2 linked regions of the Saccharobesus litoralis genome follow. The protein of the gene in region 1 interacts with the protein of each later gene in a pairwise test. Links are inferred from orthologs where the notes say so. Each region holds a gene or a part of one and is shown on either strand. Other genes may lie near its edges.

Region 1 (7,905 bases):
CTAAGCGTCGTAGCAGGAGTGTTGCTCGACCAAGGCAAGTAGCTATGGCTTTAGCTAAAGAGTTAACCAGTCATAGTTTGCCCGAGATTGGCGATGCATTTGGTGGTAGAGACCATACAACTGTTTTGCATGCATGCCGAAAAATTAAAGAGCTTCGAGAAGAAAACCTCGATATTAAAGAAGACTACCTTAACTTAATTCGAACGTTATCGTCGTAACCAACGGATATAATAAAAATGAAATTTGCTATAAGCCGTGAAGACATCCTTAAACCGTTGCAACTAGCAACTGGAACCGTGGAACGTCGTCATACCCTGCCAATCTTGTCCAATGTTTTACTCGATATTAGCGATGGTGTTTTATCCATTACCGGTACCGACTTAGAAGTGGAGCTAGTCGCTTCTGTTGAGTTGGTACAAGCTTCTGAAGATGGGCAGATTACAGTACCGGCTAAAAAGCTGTTTGATATCTGTAAAGGTTTAAGCGAGCAATCGTTAATTGAATTTGTGCTCGACGAATCCAAATTAATCATTAAGTGTGGAAGAAGTAAGTACTCACTATCTACACTGTCCGCAAAAGACTTTCCTAATCTTGAAGATTGGCAAAGTGAAATTAATTTTGCGGTTAGTCAAAAAGTACTTAAAAACTTAATTGAGAAAACATCGTTTTCGATGGCTGTGCAAGATGTACGTTATTACCTGAATGGTATGTCATTAGAAACACAAGAGAACATGATCCGTTGTGTTACCACTGATGGACACCGCTTAGCTTTAACCCAGCATGAACTCGCCAACGAGCGATTACAAGAAAGTCAGGTTATTGTTCCTCGTAAGGGTGTTACGGAAATACTCAGATTGATCGAAGATACAGAGGACAACATCTACGTATCGGTTGGCTCAAATCATATCCGCTTAAATACCGAGAATTTTACGTTTACTAGTAAGTTGGTTGATGGCCGTTTTCCTGACTATCGTCGTGTATTACCTAAAGGTGGTGATAAAACGGTTATTGGTGAAAAAGATTATTTAAAACAAGCTTTTTCTCGAGCTGCCATTTTATCAAATGAAAAATTTCGTGGGGTTCGGTTAAACCTAGCCAGTGGCGAACTAACCATTACAGCTAACAACCCAGAGCAAGAAGTTGCAGAAGAAGTGGTTGACGTTAATTACCAAGGTGACTCGTTAGAAATTGGTTTTAACGTAGCTTATGTGATTGATATCCTAAATGCGATTGAATCTAATGAAGTCAAAATTACCTTAGGCGATGCAAACAGCAGTGCGTTAATTGAAGATAACTTAGATGACTCATCGCTTTACGTTGTAATGCCGATGCGCCTATAAATTTAGATTGTAAAATAAAGCCCTGGCCAAGTCGCCGGGGCTTATTTGTTTATGTACATAGAAAAGCTGGTTTTAAGCAATATTAGAAATATTGAAAAATTGGAGTTCGATCTAAAACCGGGCTGTAATCTTATTGTTGGCAATAATGGTAGTGGTAAAACTAGTATTCTCGAGGCCATTAATTTACTTGGCTTTGGTCGATCTTTTCGAACCCATAAAACTCAAGATTTAGTTAAAAAAGGCACAGATAATTTAACCGTATCAGTACGCGGTCATTGCGATGAGTTGGTTAATCGGTTTGGTATTAGAAAAACGCTAAATGGTAAAAGTGAAATACGTATAGACGGTAAACCTGTACGTAAGCAAAGTGAGTTATCTAGTTTTTTTCCAATAGTAAATTGTTCACCTCTTAGTACAAGCTTACTTGAAGATGGCCCATTAGTTAGACGGCGATTTTTAGATTGGTTAGTGTTTCACGTGGAACATGAAACTATTTCTCAAGTATATCGAGAGTATGATCGCAGTATTGAGCAAAGAAATAAGTCATTGAAATTTGGTGACAGACGACTTGCTCAAACATGGCAACCAAAATTAGTTGAGCTTAACAATCAAATATCTAAGCTCAGAGCCAATGTCGTAGAACAATTTTCACCAATTTTATTGGATACTTTTTCATTGTTAGGGCAACAAAACTTGCTCGCACAACGTCAACTAAAAGTTGAATATAAAAGAGGTTGGAAAGAAGCTGAGGACATTGGTGATATATTAAATTCAAGTATTGAATTAGATCTTAAACGTGGCTCTACTCAGTATGGAGTACATAAAGATGAGCTGGTATTTAAAATTGATGATACGCCAGCTAAAAACATCTTGTCACGTGGTGAACAAAAAATATTGTTGATTTGCATGCTATTAGCAGCGAGTCAATTTATAGAAAAAAACTCGAGCAAAAAATGTATATGGTTAATTGATGATGTCGTAGCTGAACTTGATGAAACCACCTTAACTAAACTAATTAAGTATTTAGTTAATTTGGAACGCCAAGTCATTATTACTAGTATCAAAAAAGATTTAACCCTAATACAACAATTAATAGATAGAGAATACCAAGTGTTCCACGTGGAACATGGAACTCAAGTGTTAATAGATGAAAGGTAAGTAAATGTCAGAACAAACTTATGACTCGTCATCGATTAAAGTACTAAAAGGTCTTGATGCAGTACGTAAAAGACCGGGTATGTACATTGGTGATACGGATGATGGCACGGGTCTACACCATATGGTTTTTGAGGTTGTAGATAATAGTATTGATGAAGCCTTAGCAGGACACTGTCGTGACATTGTTGTAACCATCCATTCTGATGGCTCTGTTAGCGTATCTGACGATGGTCGTGGTATACCAACAGCAATTCACCCTGAAGAGGGTGTGTCTGCCGCGGAAGTTATTATGACTGTCTTACATGCGGGCGGTAAGTTTGATGATAACTCCTACAAAGTTTCAGGTGGATTGCATGGCGTTGGTGTCTCGGTAGTTAATGCTCTTTCAATTAAACTGGCGCTTACCATACGTCGTGAAGGTAAAATTCACGAACAAACATACACTCATGGTGAACCTGATGCGCCTCTTGCTGTGATTGGTGATACTGAAAAAACCGGTACGACAATACAGTTTTGGCCTTCAAAAGAAACATTTAGTGATACAAAATTCCACTACGACATTTTAGCTAAACGACTTAGAGAGTTGAGCTTTTTAAACTCTGGTGTTTCTATTATTCTACAAGATGAAAGAGATGATCGTCGTGACCACTTTAAATATGAGGGTGGTATCAAAGCGTTTGTTGAATATCTAAATCAAAATAAAACCCCTGTACATCCAAATGCGTTTAGCTTTATTAGCCAACGTGAAGAAGATGGTATTGGCGTTGAAGTATCTATGCAGTGGAATGATGGTTTCCAAGAAAATATTTTCTGTTTCACAAACAATATTCCGCAGCGAGATGGCGGTACGCATTTAGCCGGTTTTAGAGCGGCATTAACGCGTACACTAAATAGCTTTATTGAAAAAGAAGGCTTAAATAAAAAACAAAAAGTCTCAACAACAGGTGATGATGCGCGTGAAGGTTTAACTGCAGTTATTTCAGTTAAAGTGCCTGATCCGAAATTCTCATCGCAAACCAAAGATAAATTAGTATCTAGTGAAGTTAAGTCTGCTGTTGAACAAGCCATGGCAGAAAAGCTAAATGAGTTTTTATTAGAAAACCCAGGTGATGTTAAATCGGTTGTGAGTAAAATCATGGATGCCGCAAGAGCGCGTGAAGCGGCTCGTAAGGCTCGTGAAATGACACGCCGCAAAGGTGCATTAGATATTGCAGGTTTGCCAGGTAAACTAGCGGATTGCCAAGAAAAAGATCCAGCTCACTCTGAACTCTATATAGTGGAGGGTGATTCTGCGGGTGGTTCAGCTAAGCAAGGTCGTAACCGTAAAAACCAGGCTATCTTGCCGCTGAAAGGTAAGATCCTCAATGTTGAAAAAGCTCGATTTGATAAGATGCTGTCTTCTGCTGAAGTTGGTACGCTAATTACAGCATTAGGCTGTGGTATTGGTAAAGATGAATACGATATTGAAAAACTTCGCTATCATTCAATCATTATCATGACCGATGCTGATGTCGATGGTTCCCATATTCGTACATTACTTCTTACTTTCTTCTATCGTCAACTCCCTGAAATTGTTGAACGAGGTCATATTTTTATTGCTCAACCACCTTTATACAAGGTTAAAAAAGGTAAGCAAGAAAGATACATTAAAGATGAAGATGCATTAGAAAGCTACTTAACTAACTTGGCGTTAGAAAATGCATCATTCCATGTAAACGAAAGTGCGCCTGCAATCACAGGCGAAGCGCTAGAAACAATTGTTACCGATTATCAAACGGCCAACAAAATTAAAACTAGACTTGCTCGTAATTGGAACTCGTCACTGATTAATGTCATTCAGTTTGCTGACATGTTAACTGATGATAAATTGAAAGATAAAGACGCGATTCAAGCTTGGGTTGACTCAGTACTTGCCGATTTAAATAAAGAAGAAGGCAGTGAATCAATATATGCTGCTGAAGTTAAATTCGATATAGAGCGCCAACAATACCTACCGCAATTTAATATTCGTACCCATGGTGTTGACTATGTTTATATCATTGACCACAACTTTATTAATACTGCTGATTACAAAACAGTAACTAAAGCTGGTGCTACGATTAGCTCATTGATGGAAGATGGTGCTTATATTAAACGTGGTGAAAAGATTAAAGTCGTTGATAACTTTGCAGAAGGTTATGATTGGCTTATTGCCGAGTCGAGTAAAGGTATCTACATACAGCGCTACAAAGGTCTAGGTGAGATGAATCCAGACCAGCTGTGGGAAACTACCATGGACCCAGAAACGCGTCGTATGTTACAAGTGACAATTGAAGACGCTATTGCGGCGGATCAATTATTCGCGACATTAATGGGTGATCAAGTTGAACCAAGACGTGAGTTTATTGAAACCAATGCGTTAGAGGTAACGAACCTAGATGTTTAATTAATTTGGGTTTGAATGCATAATCTAAAAAAACCGAGCTAGCCTCGGTTTTTTGTTTTTAAAGTTAGTAAACTGAAAGCAAGCCCTAGCAATTCAATTTAGTACTACTTTCAAAATAAATTGATCAGTTGAAAGCACCGAGGTTGAAATACAAACTAAATTAATGTCGGCCGCTATGCGTTGCTCGTGACGCTTAACTGCATTCCCAACTTACATGTAGGTCGCAGTGCGCTGTTCCTGACGCTTAACTGCATTCCCTACTTCCATGTAGGTCGAAATTTATTTCGACAATAATAGGTGAGATGCTAAAGACTTAGCTTTTAGACGTAATATTGCCAAACATCGTTTCTTTATCTTGGTACAGTATTTCACTCCTGACAAATCCTAAGTACCTGCTTTTCAGTAGGTTTCAAAAGTAAGCGCCTTAAGCAAATCTCTACAAATAAGATTTCAACTAATCAAAATTAGTTGGAAAGGGTATTAGAACTACATTAGTAAATGAAAAATGCTATCGCCAATCCTTGTTTGAAAAGGCAGTATTATTACAAGTTGTTTTAACTATAGTGTGTAGATAGTTAATCAACATTAACTGTATTTCACTAATTTCCCTCTCCATCTAAAAGCAGAATATTAACTATCTCTCCTTATACACTTTTCCAGTTTATCTGCTACTTTTAAATAGTGCCTGCAATACTCTTCTTACAGCTTATTTAACAAGTATTTGCTTATGAAAACCACTCAGTACTGCTTTGAAAATGATGAATGGGATAAGCCCATAATATGCGATCTCGATGCTAGATTAGTGTTCGCTATTGGTAGTGTTGCTTTGTATTGTGGTGTTAAAAGGCAACTAAAAGAGGCATTTCCTAACGCAGAAATTATTGGTTGTACAACTGCGGGGGTAATCCAAAATACGGAAATCTTAGACGACGTACTTGCTATTACTGTCGTCAATCTTGACAGCTCGAGAGTACGCATCGCTACTGAATCTATTACAGAGCAAGACATAGCATCTGCAGCAGATAAACTCGCTTGTGCATTGCCAGATGACGATTTGAAGTACGTGATGGTGTTAAGTGATGGTCATGTTGTTAATGGCTCTGAGCTAGCAAGGTGTTTGAATATTGCATTACCGACTGAGGTTATATGTACGGGGGGCTTAGCCGCCGATGGCACTGACTTTAAACAAACTTATGTTTGGCACAATGACATATGTTATGAAGGAGTTGTCTTGGTTTGTGGTTTTTATGGTGCCAATTTACATGTTGGATTTGGTAGTGAAGGAGGGTGGGATCCGTTTGGGCCTGAAAGGATCGTTACTGAGTCTGACAAAAATGTACTCTATACGCTTGATGATAAACCGGCTTTGGCATTATATGAAAAATACTTAGGTGAGCATGCTAATGAATTACCCGCTGCCGCTTTACGTTTTCCTTTATTAGTCAGATACCCAAGGTCAGACACCAATGACGCAAAACAAAAGTGTAAACCTGTTATTCGAACAATTCTGGATGTTGATAAGCAAAAGCGTTCGATGACTTTCGCTGGTGATATTCCCAGAGGTAGCACCGCGACATTAATGAAAGCAAACTTTGAACGACTAATTGATGCTTCGGAAATTGCTGCTGAATCTGCCTCTAAAGCGATAAGCCATGATATGTGTAATGGATTAGTATTTATGGTGAGCTGTGTTGGCAGGCGACTGGTTTTAAATCAGCGTACTGAGGAGGAACTGGAAGTCGCTTATGATATTTTAGGTCCAAGTTTTAATTACTTAGGCTTTTATTCGTATGGTGAATTAGCACCGAATAATCATTCGTCTCACACTCGCCTGCACAATCAAACCATGACTATAACGCTAATTTATGAGTCTTAAATGCATCGCTTACTGTCCAGAATTCTAAGAAAAAAAGGTAATGGTATTAAAGTAACGCCGGAAACGGCGCAAGTACTTGATGAAATATCAAAGGCTTTTGAGCAATGTGATACTGATAGGGCGATGCTTGAGCATAGTTTGCAGTTAGTATCAGATGAACTTAATGAAATAAATTCTCAGCTTAAGCATCAACTAAAGCAGACTCACTTATATCAAGAACAGACTATCGCTACTTTAGCGCGTCAGCAAGCGTTAGTTGATGCTAGCCCCGAAGCTGTGTTTAGTTTTAATCGAGAAGGGCAGATAACGGATATCAATATTGCGGGTTGCCAATTTTTTGATAAAACACGAGAAGACCTATTTAAGCTAGATGGTGAACAGGTTCTTTTATTAGCTTTAAGCAAACTAGAAGAGCCTGATGTATTTATCAATGATATTAATGCCATGTTTATGGACAAATTTTCAAAACTGCATGGCTTTTTTAAGACGAAAAATAAGCGTATTTTTGAATTTTACTGCATCCCTGAAATAGCCAATGAGACTAAAAAGTACCTTGGCCGAGTTTGGTGTTGTCGCGATGTAACGGAAATACGGGAACAGCAAAATTTACTTAAGCATAAAGCCTACCATGATAACTTAACTAATTTACCAAATCGGGCGCTGCTAATTGAAAGTATTAAACAGGCAGTTAACCGAGCTAGGCGATCGGGTAAGCACATCGCTGTAATGTTTATTGACCTTGATGATTTTAAAAAAATTAACGATACATTGAGTCATGCAGAAGGCGATAAGTTTTTAATTACGGTTGCTAATCGCTTTAAACAAACCTTAAGAGAAGAAGATTTAATTGGCCGCTTGGGTGGTGATGAGTTCTTAGTGCTGCTGGAACAAACCGACGACCTAAATAATTTTGATAAAGTAGCAAAACGCTTATTGAGTACAACAGAAAACTCGTTTTTTATAAAAGGGCATGAGTATCGGGTTACGTCTAGTATAGGTATTGCTGTATATCCTAAGGATGGTAAAGACGCTGATGAGCTTATTTCTAAAGCAGATATAGCTATGTATCAAGCTAAACATAATGGGAAAAACAGTCTAAGTTATTT
Region 2 (7,994 bases), 720 kb from region 1 along the record:
GTTTGTTGCCGCAATCTTATCGTCGATAGTTATAGTCAAAGCGATCAGGTTTTAGGGGCAGCTTCCGCATCCTGCTCACGCTAAGTACTTACATCCATGTAAGCAAAGCCGTCAAGCTTTGAATCCCCATGAGCATATGCTCTATTATGTGATTGGGGTTGCCTAAAGGGATTTAGGTAGTAGGACGACGCAGGAGCCAAAGTCGAGAGTAAGCGCAGACAATGAACCATAAGACCTGAGCGAGAAGACTATATCTATGCGATAACGGCACTGTTCTTGTGAATAGATGTGTGGATGGATGATTTATCGCGTCGATTTACAAATATTTTACATGGTAAGCTGGCACAAGTGTGGTAGAATCTGCGCGCTAATTTTTACGCTTTGGTAAGTGACCAAGCGTTATACAAGAAAAATCAAGTAAAACAACTATTTAGGGATTTGTCTGGTTTATGAGTGATTTGGCCAAAGAAATACTTCCTGTCAATATTGAAGACGAACTGAAAACGTCTTATCTCGATTATGCTATGAGTGTAATTGTTGGACGTGCATTACCGGATGTTCGTGACGGCCTTAAGCCTGTTCATCGTCGCGTATTGTTTGCTATGAATGAGCTGAAAAATGACTGGAACAAACCTTATAAAAAGTCGGCACGTGTTGTCGGTGATGTCATAGGTAAATACCATCCACACGGTGATAGTGCAGTGTATGACACTATTGTGCGTATGGCTCAGCCATTTTCTTTGCGTTATATGCTGGTTGATGGCCAAGGTAACTTTGGTTCAGTAGATGGTGATTCTGCTGCTGCAATGCGTTATACCGAAGTGCGTATGGCTAAAATCGCGCATTCATTGTTAGCGGACTTGGAAAAACAAACTGTTGATTTTGTGCCTAACTATGACGACAGCGAAAAAATTCCTGAAGTTTTACCGACGCGAGTACCTAATCTATTAGTTAATGGTTCATCGGGTATTGCAGTTGGTATGGCGACCAACATTCCACCTCATAATTTAAATGAAGTGGTTAATGGCTGTTTAGCCATGATAGAAAATCCAGATATTACGATTGAGCAATTAATTGACTACATTCCTGGTCCTGATTTTCCAACGGCTGCGATTATCAGCGGACGTAAAGGAATAGAGGAAGCGTATCGTACGGGGCGCGGTAAAATTTATTTACGTGCTCGAGCTGAAGTGGAGTTAGCTGATAATGGTAAAGAAACCATCATCGTTACTGAGATCCCATATCAAGTTAACAAAGCGCGTTTAATTGAAAAAATTGCTGAATTAGTTAAAGAAAAACGTATCGAAGGCGTAGGTGCATTACGCGATGAGTCTGATAAAGATGGTATGCGTATTGTTATCGAAGTTAAGCGCGGTGAATCTGGTGAAGTTCTGCTAAATAAGCTTTACTCATTAACCCAAATGCAAGTGGTGTTTGGTATGAATATGGTGGCATTGGACAATGGTCAGCCAAAATTATTCAACCTGCGCGACATGATACATGCATTTATCAATCATAGACGTGAAGTTGTTACTCGCCGTACTATATTTGAATTACGCAAAGCTCGCGAACGCGCTCATATTCTTGAAGGTTTAGCCATAGCGCTAGCCAATATCGATCCTATTATCGAATTAATTAAAGCATCTCCTAGCCCTTCTGAAGCCAAACAAGGCTTAATTTCAAAAGCTTGGGATTTAGGTGATGTATCAGGCATGCTTGAGCGTGCTGGTACTGATGCGGCTCGCCCTGAGTGGTTAGAACCTGAATACGGTATTCGTGATGGTAAGTACTACCTTACCGAGCAACAAGCGCAAGCTATTCTTGAATTGCGTTTGCATAAGCTGACAGGCTTAGAACACGAAAAAATTCTTGACGAATATAAAGCGTTATTAGACGAAATAGCTGAGTTATTACATATTTTGGCCAGCGCTGTGCGGTTGATGGAAGTTATTCGTGATGAGTTAATTGCCATTAAAGAAGAGTTTGGTGACGAGCGTCGTACTGAAATTTCAGCCTCTTCTCACGATATTAGTTTAGAAGACTTGATTGCCGAAGAAGATGTTGTGGTTACCCTTTCACATGAGGGTTATGCTAAATATCAGCCATTAACTGAATATGAAGCGCAGCGTCGTGGTGGTAAAGGTAAAGCGGCAACCAAGATGAAAGAAGAAGATTTCATTGAAAAACTACTGGTTGCCAACACCCACGATACGATCCTTTGTTTCTCGACTCGTGGTCAGTTGTACTGGTTGAAAGTATACCAATTACCATTAGCTTCTCGTCAGGCTCGTGGTAAGCCAATAATCAATTTATTGCCTTTACAAGACGATGAGCGTATTTCAGCGATCTTACCGGTTCGTGAATACGATGCTGACAAATATATTGTGATGGCAACGGCTAACGGTACTATCAAGAAGACCGCGTTAACTGAATATTCGCGTCCGCGTGCCAACGGCATTATCGCTCTTAACCTAAATGATGGTGATAAGCTAATTGGGGTTGATATTACGCATGGTGATAGCGACATTATGTTGTTCTCCGATGCGGGTAAGGTTGTTCGCTTTAACGAAAGCCAAGTTCGCTCAATGGGACGTACCGCGACCGGTGTTCGAGGTATGAAACTGGATGAAGGTCAGCAAATAGTTTCCTTGATTATTCCTCATTCAGATGGCGAAATCTTAACGGTAACAGAAAATGGTTTTGGTAAGCGTACGCCGCTAGAAGATTATCCAGCGAAAAGTCGTGCAACCATGGGTGTTGTATCCATTAAGGTTAGTGAACGTAATGGTTCGGTTGTCGGCGCTGTTCAAGTGTCAGATAACAACGAAATTATGTTGATCAGTGATAAGGGTACTTTGGTACGTACGCGCGTTAATGAAGTATCCATTGTTGGCCGTAATACTCAAGGTGTAAGACTGATCCGTACTGCAGAAGATGAGCGAGTTGTCGGTTTAGAGAAAATCGAAGAGCTTGAAACAGATGAAGATTTAGTTGCAGAAGATGCTGAAGTGACAAATGAAGCGGAAGCAACAACAGATAACCCATCCACAGATGCGGCGTCCTCTGAACAACAAGATCCGGCAGAAGATTAATGGATAACAGTATTTTTAATTTTTGTGCTGGTCCTGCTATGTTACCTCGAGAGGTTATGCAGCAGGCACAGCAAGAATTTTTAGATTGGCAGGGCCTAGGTTGTTCTGTCATGGAAGTCAGTCATCGCAGCCCTGAGTATATTGCTATGGCTAAAGAAGCTGAGCAAGACTTACGTGAATTGTTGTCTATCTCTGACGATTATGCCGTGTTATTTATGCATGCTGGAGGTCGCGGACAATTCTTCTCGATCCCGATGAACTTAATGCCACAAGGCGGTGTAGCTGATCACGTTGTCACAGGCTCTTGGTCTCGTGGCGCTGTTAAAGAATGTCAGAAATATGGTCAAGCTAAGGTTGTTACCGATATTACATATCAAGGTAATAATCGTGGTATTGCCCCGCAGTCTGAGTGGCAGTTATCTGATAATGCAGCTTATTTACACTATTGTCCAAATGAAACGGTCGAAGGTGTCGAGTTTGATTACGTGCCACAGGTAGACGCCCCGCTGGTTGCGGATATGTCATCCTGTATTCTATCACGCCAGATCAATGTTAATGATTTTGGCTTGATCTATGCCGGAGCTCAGAAAAATATTGGGCCAAGTGGCTTGGCGATTGTCATTGTTCGCAAAGATTTATTAGGTAAAGCACGCAGTGACACGCCATCGATCTTTGATTATCAGCAACAATTTAAACTAGATTCAATGTTGAATACCCCTCCTACCTATGCTTGGTATTTGGCGGGGTTAGTTTTCAAATGGCTTAAAGCGCAAGGTGGCGTGGCAGCGGTTGAAGAAAAAAATATAGCGAAAGCAAAGCTTTTGTATGACTTTATTGATGAATGTGATTTCTACGAAAATAGAGTGGTTAAGCACTATCGTTCACGTATGAATGTACCCTTCTATTTAGCGGATGAAGCACTTAACGATAAGTTTTTACAAGAATCAAAACAAGCTGGTTTATTGGCACTAAAAGGCCACCGTATGGTGGGCGGAATGCGAGCAAGCATATATAACGCAATGCCAATAGAAGGGGTGAAAGCCTTAACCCAGTTTATGGCAGACTTTGCTAAGAAAAACGGTTAACCCGTAAGTTACAATATTGAGGTGTAATGATGGCCGATATTTTCCCGGTGATCACAATTGATGGACCAAGCGGTGCGGGTAAAGGCACTGTTAGTAAACGCGTAGCCCAAGAGTTAGGTTGGCATTTTTTAGACAGTGGTGCGATATATCGAGTTTTGGCACTCGCCGTTGTTCATCATGATATGGATACAACGGATGAAGAATCGTTGATCCCGTTGGCAGCTCATTTAGACGTTTGCTTTGAAAATGATGAAAACGGAGAAACACGTGTTGTGCTCGAAGGTGAAGATGTTTCGGGTGCAATCAGAACTGAAGAAGTGGGTGCTGTCGCTTCTAAAGTTGCATCATTACCAAGAGTGAGAGAAGCCTTATTACGTCGTCAACGTGCATTTCGTGAAGCTCCCGGTTTAGTTGCTGATGGCCGCGATATGGGGACTGTGGTTTTTCCAAGTGCCGAAGTTAAAGTTTTTTTAACCGCGAGTGCGGAAGAACGTGCGCGCCGTCGCTATTTACAGTTGAAAAACAGCCATCCTGACGTTACACTTGAGCGCCTTTTGAGCGACATCCGTGCAAGAGATGACCGAGACTCTAATCGAGCAGTAGCACCATTAGTGCCTGCAAGTGATGCAATGGAGCTTGATTCAACATCTATGGATATCGACGAAGTGGTTGAAGCGGTTCTTAGCTATGCTATGACTAAGCTAAACCAAGAAGATTTATCTGTTTAAAATATTTTTAAACTAGTTAAAACCAGTAGTTCAGGATGAATTACTTTTTATAATAACCCTGGTGCGTTTGGATGCAAGCCAGATATTTAATTAAGTTATTGAAATGACTGAAAATTTTGCACAGCTTTTTGAAGAAAGCTTACAAACCATCGAAACCCGTCCTGGTGCCATTGTTAAAGGTACTATCGTAGCAATCCTTAAAGACGTTGTATTAGTTGACGCAGGTCTTAAGTCTGAAAGTGCTATCCCAGTTGAGCAATTCCAAAATCACACTGGTGAAATTGAAGTAAACGTTGGTGATGAAATCGACGTAGCTTTAGATGCAGTTGAAGATGGTTTCGGTGAAACTCTACTATCACGTGAAAAAGCTAAGCGTCATGAAGCATGGTTACGTTTAGAAAAAGCATGTGAAGAATCAGAAATCGTTAAAGGTTTCGTTTCTGGTAAAGTTAAAGGTGGCTTCACTGTTGAAGTTGAAGGTATCCGTGCATTCTTACCAGGTTCTCTTGTTGACGTACGCCCTGTACGTGACACTAGCCACATCGAAGGTCAGGAATTAGATTTCCGTGTAATCAAGTTAGATCAGAAGCGTAACAACGTTGTTGTTTCACGTCGTGCTGTTATCGAGCAAGAGTCTAGCGCAGACCGCGAAGAATTATTGGCGAAATTAGAAGAAGGTATCGAAGTTAAAGGTATCGTTAAGAACCTTACTGACTACGGTGCGTTCGTTGACTTAGGCGGCTTAGACGGTCTACTTCACATCACTGACATGGCTTGGAAACGCGTTAAGCATCCAAGTGAGATTGTTAATGTTGGTGACGAAATCGACGTTAAAGTACTTAAGTTTGACAAAGAAAAATCACGTGTATCATTAGGTCTTAAGCAATTAGGTAGCGATCCTTGGGCAGAAATTGCAGCTCGCTTCCCTGAAGGCGCTAAGCTAACTGGTCGCGTTACTAACCTAACTGACTACGGTTGTTTCGTTGAGATCCAAGAAGGCGTTGAAGGTCTTGTTCACGTTTCTGAAATGGATTGGACTAACAAAAACATCCACCCATCTAAAGTGGTTAACTTGGGTGACCAAGTTGAAGTTATGGTTCTTGAAATTGACGAAGAACGTCGTCGTATTTCTCTTGGTCTTAAACAATGTAAACCTAATCCTTGGGAAGAGTTCGCTAAGAACTTTGCTAAAGGCGACAAAGTTTCTGGTAAGATCAAGTCAATCACTGACTTCGGTATCTTCATTGGTCTTGAAGGTAACATTGACGGTCTTGTTCACTTATCTGACATTTCTTGGAATGCTAATGGCGAAGAAGCTGTTCGTTCATACAAGAAAGGTGAAGAGCTTACCGCTGTTGTTCTACAAGTGGACGCAGAGCGCGAGCGTATTTCACTAGGTATTAAGCAAATTGATGAAGATCCATTTACTAAGTACCTGACGGATAACAAAAAAGGTGCTATCGTTAACGGTACAGTTACTGAAGTAGACGCGAAAGGTGTAACCATTGAGTTAGCTGATAGCGTTGAAGGTTACTTACGTGCTAGCGACATCTCACGTGAGCGTGTTGAAGATGCATCTACTGAATTTAGCGTAGGCGATTCAGTTGAAGCTAAATACACTGGCGTTGACCGTAAGAACCGCGTAATTAGCTTGTCAATTAAAGCTAAAGACGAAGCAGAAGAGAAGGCTGCATTAGAATCTGTTAATCAACAAGATTCTGGTAACTTCACTAATGCTATGGCAGAAGCATTCAAAAACGCTCAAAAAGGCGAATAAGATTGCTTTTTAGGCGGGGATTATTCTCCGCCTATCCTCTCCGTCCTTCAGTAACAAAATCCTTTTTTGTTAGCGTACTGGAGGCTTAAATGACCAAGTCCGAACTGATTGAACAATTAGCAGAACAATTTCCTCACGTGCCATTTAAAGATTTAGAGACTAGCGTTAAAGAGTTGCTAGAATATATGGCGCAATCCTTGTCAAAAAACGATCGTATTGAAATCCGTGGCTTTGGTAGCTTTTCTTTACATTATCGCGCTCCGCGTGTCGGCCGTAATCCCAAAACCGGCGACAGTGTTGAATTAACTGGTAAATACGTACCTCACTTTAAGCCAGGTAAAGAGCTGCGAGATCGCGTTAACTTATAACTCAAACGGAAGTCATTTGGTGAAAACACTTAAAGCGCTTTTTGCCTTTATTCTTATTTTCTTGGTTGTGGCTATTAGCCTAGCGTTATCTAGCCACAACACGCAGTTAATTAAGCTTAACTTTATTATTGCTGAGAAAACATTAGTTTTCTCTCAGGTATTAGCCATATTTTTCTTCGTTGGCGTTGTTTTGTCGTCATTAGCTTGGTGGTGGTTATTAGCAAAATCTAAGCTGAAAAACTTTCAACAAAAGCGTAAAATAGACTCGTTGACTCAAGAAAACGAGCGTCTTCGGATCCAACTCAAAGATCAATAATGCCTGAATTACTTTTTTTATTGCTGCCTATCGCAGCACTTTATGGTTACGTTATTGGCCGTAACAGTTTTAAGCAGGCGCAATTGCGTCAACATGAAGAGATTAATCAAAACTTCTTGTCAGGCTTGAACTTGTTTCTCAATAATCAACGAGATAAAGCCATAGAGGTTTTAATTGAGAACCTTGAAGTTAATAACGAAACATTCACGACTCATATTGCGCTTGGCAAACTGTTTAGAGCTAAGGGTGAAAATGATCGTGCAATTAAAATTCATCAATTTCTAGCCAAGCAAGATGCCCTTTCTCCTAGTCAGCGGAAAACCTCGATTCTGCAACTCGCTAAAGATTTTATAGACAGTGCGTTATACGACAGAGCAGAAGCGCTATTAAAACCATTAGTTGATGATAATGATTTGGATTATGAAGCGAGAACATTGCTTTCTCGTATTTATCAAACTTATCGAGACTGGTTGCCGGCATATGAAATTATAAAAGGCTTGGAACCGCAAGAAGGGGACAATCTCGATAATGTTCGTGCCTATTTGCTTTGTGAGTTAGCAGAAAAGCAGCAGGGACAAGAGAAACAGCAAAGTTTATTACAGGCGCTAAGTTATGATTCACGTTGTGC

Evidence for each region.
Region 2: the proteins of gyrB (region 1) and gyrA interact in binary tests that used the Escherichia coli proteins (3 or more experiments, as listed by UniProt). The link is inferred for Saccharobesus litoralis from one-to-one orthologs.

Annotation. Positions count from the first base shown.
Region 1 is NZ_CP026604.1:2,320,024-2,327,928, reverse strand. The notes cover bases 2,141-5,212. They hold gyrB (DNA topoisomerase (ATP-hydrolyzing) subunit B), read left to right. Parts: upstream 2,141-2,502; coding sequence 2,503-4,923; downstream 4,924-5,212. Other genes in these bases: recF (DNA replication/repair protein RecF), read left to right, coding at 2,141-2,498. In the rest of the region: chromosomal replication initiator protein DnaA, read left to right, coding at 1-218; dnaN (DNA polymerase III subunit beta), read left to right, coding at 237-1,340; more of recF, read left to right, coding at 1,392-2,140; C2869_RS08010 (FIST signal transduction protein), read left to right, coding at 5,651-6,799; C2869_RS08005 (sensor domain-containing protein), read left to right, coding at 6,800-7,905. UniProt on the Escherichia coli protein: DNA gyrase negatively supercoils closed circular double-stranded DNA in an ATP-dependent manner to maintain chromosomes in an underwound state.
Region 2 is NZ_CP026604.1:1,598,945-1,606,938, forward strand. Bases 132-3,292 are described here. They hold gyrA (DNA topoisomerase (ATP-hydrolyzing) subunit A), read left to right. Parts: upstream 132-449; coding sequence 450-3,092; downstream 3,093-3,292. Other genes in these bases: serC (3-phosphoserine/phosphohydroxythreonine transaminase), read left to right, coding at 3,092-3,292. In the rest of the region: more of serC, read left to right, coding at 3,293-4,177; cmk ((d)CMP kinase), read left to right, coding at 4,207-4,905; rpsA (30S ribosomal protein S1), read left to right, coding at 5,009-6,682; ihfB (integration host factor subunit beta), read left to right, coding at 6,772-7,050; C2869_RS05635 (LapA family protein), read left to right, coding at 7,070-7,366; C2869_RS05640 (hypothetical protein), read left to right, coding at 7,366-7,994. UniProt on the Escherichia coli protein: A type II topoisomerase that negatively supercoils closed circular double-stranded (ds) DNA in an ATP-dependent manner to maintain chromosomes in an underwound state.